Regions from separate parts of the Segeticoccus rhizosphaerae genome, predicted to be linked through region 2. Evidence: riboswitches for the same ligand, from Rfam matches in the RefSeq annotation. Region 2 holds a riboswitch; the other holds the start of a gene.
The links. Region 2 has a riboswitch for cyclic di-AMP ahead of FCN22_RS22665 (transglycosylase family protein). Riboswitches for the same ligand answer to the same signal wherever they lie in the genome.
Positions count from the first base shown of each region.

Region 1: linked by a shared signal. The riboswitch ahead of FCN22_RS16445 (C40 family peptidase) and the one ahead of FCN22_RS22665 (transglycosylase family protein) in region 2 are both predicted to bind cyclic di-AMP.

Region 1 is NZ_SWMA01000029.1:27,868-31,267, reverse strand. Features, by position in the region: gene FCN22_RS16450 (hypothetical protein) at 1-215, opposite strand, end outside; gene FCN22_RS16445 (C40 family peptidase) at 618-1,430, opposite strand; cyclic di-AMP (ydaO/yuaA leader) riboswitch at 1,442-1,647, opposite strand; gene FCN22_RS16440 (S8 family serine peptidase) at 1,842-3,077, shown strand; gene FCN22_RS16435 (RNA polymerase sigma factor) at 3,067-3,400, shown strand, end outside.
Region 2 is NZ_SWMA01000005.1:207,704-211,103, forward strand. Features, by position in the region: gene FCN22_RS22510 (transglycosylase family protein) at 1-284, opposite strand, end outside; cyclic di-AMP (ydaO/yuaA leader) riboswitch at 292-447, opposite strand; gene FCN22_RS22665 (transglycosylase family protein) at 823-1,707, opposite strand; cyclic di-AMP (ydaO/yuaA leader) riboswitch at 1,740-1,838, opposite strand; gene FCN22_RS06420 (threonine/serine exporter family protein) at 2,100-3,400, opposite strand, start outside.

The DNA.
Region 1 (3,400 bases), on a different contig from region 2:
TGCGCGAACTCGGCAATCCTCTGGGGGGCATGAGCCGACAGCTGGCCGACGATGGGCACGAGGCTGAAGTCGGCAGCGCTGGCGAGGGGGGACGGAATCGCCTGGCTGGAGGGTGCGGACGCGCCGAGGAGCCCGCAGGACAGCGCGACGGCGCCGAGGGCGGGGACGAGGCGTCGCCGGGTGGAGCGGACAGGGCGGGATCGGGTGCGGCTCACGTGACTTCTCCAGGGTTGAGCCGACGCCGGCCGCTCGCGGCTCGCCCGTGGCCGGCGCGGTGCCGGTGTGGGGAGAGGGTCAGGCGAATCCGCTCAGGGCAGGTCGACGGCACGTTGATGAGCGCCAGAACTGCGAGGTAGCAGCGCTGTCGTCACCGTCGGGGACGCGAAAGGCCCGTGAGCCTCTCGCGCGGCCCACTCTCTCCCGACGCACGTCCTGCGGTCAACGCAGCCAATGCCAAATCTTGTTCAGGATTTGACCAAAGTTCGGGCAACGGAGAGTCAACTGTGCTACCTGCCGTCGCCCGTCACGGGCCGCATCGCCGCGCGGCAGCGAACCACGACGGGGCCGGGCAGGAGTGCGAACCTGCCCGGCCCCGTCGTGTGGGTGCAAGGAGAACCTCAGACGCGACCGAAGCCGGAGACCCCGCTGAAGATGTGGCGCTTCTGCGTGCGCAGCCCGGGCTTGCCCGAGTCGAACATCTGGCCCGGACCGGCGTAGATGCCGACGTGATGGGCCGGGTAACCGAAGAACACCAGGTCGCCGGGACGCGGGTGGGCGACCCGGTGGGCGCGACGCTGCTGGCCTGCGGCGGTCCGGGGCAGGTTGACGCCCGCCTTCCGGTAGACGAACTGCGTGAAACCCGAGCAGTCGAACCCGCGGGGGGTCGTGCCGCCGAAGCGGTAGTAGATGCCGGTGTAGCGCTTGGCGATCGAGACGATCGAGTTCACCGGAGCCTTCCGCTTGAGGCTGCGCGACGGAGCCTTCGTCGTGTGGCGTGCCGGAGCCTTATTGACCCTCTTCGCCACGTGCCGGACCAACCGCATCGTGGCGGCCGTCCTCGGCCCGACGATGCCGTCGCGCACCATGTGGTGGCGCGACTGCCAGCGCTTGACGGCTCGCAGCGTCCTCGGGCCGAAGACTCCGTCGGGGTGGGCACCGACGACGCGCTGGATCTTCCGCACCATGGCGCCCCGCGCGCCATACCGGATGGTGTGCCACCTGGCCGGCTTCGCAAGCACCGTGGTGGTCACCGCGGCCGGGGTGACGGCGGTGGGGGCAGGTGCGGCGGCCGGCGGACCGACGGCACCGGCCGTCGGTGCCATGGCGAGGACGAGGCCGCCGGTCACGGCGACGACAGCGGACGCCTGCGCGGCGGGACGGAACGAGAATCGGCTCGGGGCGCGGTGGCGCCCGGGGGTCTTCGTGGACACGCGGGTCTGGCCTCTCCAGACGCCTGCGAGGTCAGCTGTCGGGTTCGGGTGGGAGTATCACCCGGCCTCCGCCTGCTCCCCCGACTCGACGACCCCGTGTCGACCGGTGGAACACACGGACGCTTCACCCCGAGGGGCATCTCTCGACGCCCCGAAGTGGGTCCCCCGCTCCTGCCGTGCGGTCTGTGGATCTCCGCGATGGCGGCAGGATTCGGCGAGCCACCCGGAGAACTGCCCCGTCGGCAGCGGACACGAATCTACACACCCCCGGCGGGTATGTCACGTGCTGGTCAAGAATTGGTCACGGATCTTCCTCGCGGGAGAAAAAAAGTCCCGGCGGCGACGTATCAGGGAGGGCACGGCCCCGGTCCTCTCCGATGACACAGCGGCGGCCACAGACGGGCGACGACGATGATCTACCGCAAGGGCAGGACCGAGCGCATCGTGCGCGGACAGCAACAGCGCTTCTACGGCGACCACCTGGTGGTGGGACTGCCCCATCTCGGGCTCGTCCTGCACCAGCTCGACACGTGGGGCGCCAGTCCTCGCGTCGCAGACGAGGACGAGCGCCTCGGCCTCGCCCTCGTCTGCCTCGAACCCTCCGCCGCCGTGAGCAAGGTGCGCCGACAGTTCCGGTCGTGGGTGAACGAAGCCGTGGCGCGCGCCGAGGATGCGGGCGCCGAGGCTGCTGACCTGGACCTCACCCTGGTCTGCCTGCGACGCCTCTTCGCGCAGCGGTATGCCGGGTGGTTGCCTGCGCTGGGAAAGAACCGGCTGCTGGAGCGGGTCACCGGCTCGTCGGTGGTGCCCGTCGGCTCGAGCCCCGGTGACGTGCTCCCCCGGGGGCGGTTCCCCGGCAACGGCGCGCGCGTGGGGGTGGTCGACTCGCGGCTGCGGCCCCACCCATGGCTTGACGGCGCCGTGATCGCCGCCGCCCGGGACCTGGCCACGGCCGACGGAATCAGCGACCGAGGGGACGCGGACCACGCGACGTTCGTGACGGGTCTGGTGCTGCGGCAGGCTCCCGGAGCCGTCGTCGACCTGCGCGCCGGTCTCCGGGACGACGGGACCACCGACGGATGGTCGCTCGCCAAGGATCTGGCCGACCTCGGGGCGCGGGACACCGACGTCATCCAGCTCAGCGTCGGCTGTCGCACCGACGACGGCCGTCCCCCGATGGTGCTGCAGGAGGCGGTGCGCGCCGTCGGCCCGCGGACCGTGGTGGTGGCCGCAGCCGGCGACCACGGTGGACCCGCGTCGGACGGGATGGCACCCGCACCGGTGTGGCCGGCGGCAATGGAACGTGTCGTCGCCGTCGGCGCGCTCGACGGGGAAGCGCCGGCCGACTCCACCCCGGACGCGCCCTGGGTCGACGCCCTCGCGCCCGGGGCCGACGTCGTGAGCACCTGCGACGTGCACCGGGATGGCACCGGTGGCCTCGGCCGGTGGGGTGGCTCCGCCTTCGCGGCCGCCGCCGTCGCCGGCGCCATCGCCGCCCGGGTCAGCGACGGGGTCGACGGTCCGACTGCCTGGAGGGACCTGGCCGAGACCTCGAAGAGGGACCATGTCGGGCGGTCCCTCGTCGGCCTGCGCCGCCCGTCGGGCTGGCCGGCCGATGGACGACCAGGGCGCGCCGATGAGTACTGAGAGCGACCAGAGGCATGACCAACGCACCCCGACGGACGTCCTCGTCAGGTCTGCCGCAACCGGTGACGAGGCGGCCTGGCAGGAGCTCGTCCTTCGCTACGTGGCGTTGGTGTGCGCGATCTGCCGCCGTTGCCATCTCTGCGAGGCCGACACGGCCCACGTCACGCGCGTGGTGCTCACCCGTGCCCTCGGCCACTTGTCGGAGCTGACCGGGCCCGGGGCGCTGCCGGCATGGGTGGCGGCCACGACCCGGCGAGAGTGCCTGCACCTGGTCCTGCGCGCTGCCGACGAAGTCGAGTTCGCCGACGCGCAGAACGAGGAGG
Region 2 (3,400 bases):
GTGGCCAGGTCGGCGCGTGAGGCGTATGCCGTGCCGCCGAAGGCACGCCAGGTGGTGTAGGAGAACTGCAGGCCACCGTAGTAGCCGTTGCCGGTGTTGATCGACCAGTTGCCGCCGCTCTCGCAGGCGGCAACCCGGTCCCAGACCGTGCCGGAGGCGTGGGCGGCAGGCGCGCCGATTCCGACGCTCGCGGCCGCGGTCGCCGCCCCGGCCAGGGCGACGCCGGCCAGCCGCCGGCGGGTCGCGCCTGGTCTGGATGGGCGCAGGGGTGTGGTGGGACGCATGAGGCGTGGTTCCTTCCGTCGGCGCCTGTGGGGTCAGCTGTCGGGTTCGGGCTGGAAGGTGCCCGGCCGGCATACCGGCTTCACCCCGAGGCGCGACCGGCTGCCGCGTCGAAGATGGGTCCCCCACCCTCGTCTGTGCCCGGATTTCCGGTGAGGTGGCCGCCGACGAGGTTCGGTGCTGCGGGCCACGCACGCGCTGTGGGTCATGGGAGCTGCTATGGAGTTGAGGGTCCTGCGCCTGCACTCCGGCCCCGACCGGGCGCCCGCACTCCTGCGACGGAGGGCGTGCGACGCCGCACATTACGGGAAGGTCACGCTGCTTGACAAGCCCCTCCTATATCTCAGGTCCCTTAAAACCCATGGACGACACGCCGACACATGCGTCACTTCTGACACATCTGCGCGCAGATCCCGCCGTCGGATCCGGCCCTCCGGGGCCGGTCAGGTGTGCCGTGCCGGGCCATGCTCGGGCACGCAAAAACCCCGCGGCGCGCCGTGCGCCGCGGGGCTCTTGCAGGGAGGTCTCACCCAAGGGTGATCACTTGGGCAGGTTGATCTCCTGGCCCACGAAGATCAGGTTCGGGTCGTCGATGTCACCCTTGTTGAGCTTGAAGATGGCCTTCCAGCCACCCTTGACGTCGTGCTTCTCGGCGATCTCGCCGAGGGTGTCACCCTTGCGGACGGTGATCTCCTTGACGTCGTTCTTGTTGACCTTGGGAGACTCCGCCTTCGGGGCCGGGGCGGCCTCGGGGGCCGGCGCAGCCGCGCGGGTCACGGCGACGGACACGTAGTGACCGCTGGAGGTCTTGATCCACGCGCCGTTGGAGACACCGCTCACGGTGGTGCCGGACGGCGCGTAGTCCACCACACGGTAGGCCGTGCTCGGGCCGGAGCGCACGTTGGCACCGGCGGAGAAACGCGACACCTGCTCGGTGCCGTTGAAGGCCTCGAGCGGGGTGGTGCGGTCGTAGCTGCGTGACGAGCTGCTCGAGTCACTCCGCGAGGAGGTGTCCGTGGACGGCGCCGGGGCGCTGTAGCCACCGTTGGAGCCGGACAGACCCGCCTGGACCGAGCAGACCGGCCAGGCCCCGGGGCCCTGGCTGGCGAGGACCTTCTGGGCCACGGCGATCTGCGCGGACTTGGACGCCAGGTCGGCGCGAGACGCGTAGGCGCCGCCGCCGTAGCCCAGCCACGTGCTGCTGGTGAACTGAAGGCCGCCGTAGAAGCCGTTGCCGGTGTTGATCGACCAGTTGCCACCGCTCTCGCAGGCAGCGACACGGTCCCAGACGCCGGAGGCGTGGGCCGCGCCGGCGCCGAAGCCCATGCCGGCGACGGTGGTGGCGGCGCCGACGAGGGCAACGCCCGCGACGCGACGAGTGGTGCTGCCGCTCTTGGGCGCAGCGTGCTTAGGGGTGTAGCGCATGAGGGGGAGGTTTTCCTTCCTGACGGGCGCCGGTGAGGTGAGCTGTCGGGTTCGGGCTGTCAGGTGCCCGGCCGGCTCCGCCGGCTTCACCCCTAGGCGCAGCAGTGCTGCGCCACTGGTGGGTCCCCCACCCTCGTCTGTGCCCGGACGTCCCGGAAGGTGTCCGCCGACGAGGTTTGGCGCTGCGGACACACACGTGATGTGAGTTTGGTCGGTATGGAGTTGGAACTGCTGCTCCGGCCCCGACCGGAACGCCCTTAACATCGAAGGGCGTGACCAAAACGTTACGTGATGATGCCCCGATCGCCAAACGTGGGGCGTGTCGTGCTCATCACGTCGCGGCGCCTCCCCATCTCATCACCGTTCCGCGGCCCACCGACGCGAGGGCCGCGTCACCGACGCCGTGCACGCCGGCGCCTCACGATACGGCGATCGAACGGGGCCGCCACCACGTCGCCGAAGACGAGCCCCGTCACGATGGCCAGCGCGGTCGCCGAGGCCCCGAGCAGGGTCGTGACACCGGTGGTCGCGAGCGCCTCGCCGTGGCCGACCACCGACCCCGAGACGAGTTCGTACATGCCACGGAAGATGCGCAGACCAGGCAACAGCGGCGAGATGGCCGGGATCACCAGCACGAGCGCCGGCGCACCCATCCGCAGGGCCACCAGGCGGCCCACGAAACCCATGGCGGCACAGGCGAGCCCGAGCGCCGTCATCGAGCCGATGCCCCCGGTGGCGTGCAGCAGGTCCGCCACGAGCAGGCCGCCGGCCCCCATCGCGGCGGTCGGCAGGACGAGCCGGCGCCGGGTGCGCATGCTCACGGCCGAGGCCGCCGCGCCGATGCCCCCTGCGAGCAACCTGATCCAGAGCCCGGCCTCGTGCTCGCCGAAGGACAGCTTGGTCGGTGAGACCAGCCCGAGATCGAGCCCGTGGTCGACCCGGAGGGTGAGCGACAGGCCTGCCGCCACCCCCACGATGATCCCGGCGCTGGTCAGCCCCACCCCGAACAACCGTCCGGCCCCGGTGACGGGATAACCGGTCACGGCGTCCTCGACGGCCGAGGCCATCGCCCTCCCCGGCAGGAGCACGACGATGCCGCCCGCGACGCTGTAGGCGAAGTCCTGCGTGGTCATCGTGTAGGCGCCGGTGGTGCCGAGCGCGAAGGCACCCCACACGAACACCGTGGCGATCGCTCCCCCGGCGGCCGAGACGTAGAAGGCGGGCAGGTCGTGCCGCGACAGGATGATGCCGACCCGGTCGACCAGCACGCTGGAGACCAGTGCTGCCACGATCGCCGGGAGGCCCGCGCCGAGCAGTGTCGCGACAGCGGCGGCCAGCACGCCATACGCCACCGACACGGTCCACCGCGGCCAGAACCGCGGCGCGCGCCGGATGAGCCGCAGCTCCTTCTTCGCCTGGGCACGATCGAACCCGCCGGCGACCAGGCGCTCGACGAACTCGTGCACCGCCACGAGGCGAGCCAGATCCTTCGAGGAGGAGCGCACCACTCGCAGCACCGTGATGGGTCGCCCGGACTCGCGCACGCACTGCACCAGGAGCGATTGGTTGGTGATGTCGATCTCCAGCCGTTCGATGCCGCTCGCGGCGGCCACCGCGGCGACGCTGGACTCCACGTCACGGGTGCCTGCGCCGCATCGCAGCATCAGCTCGCCCACGCGCACCGCGAGGTCGA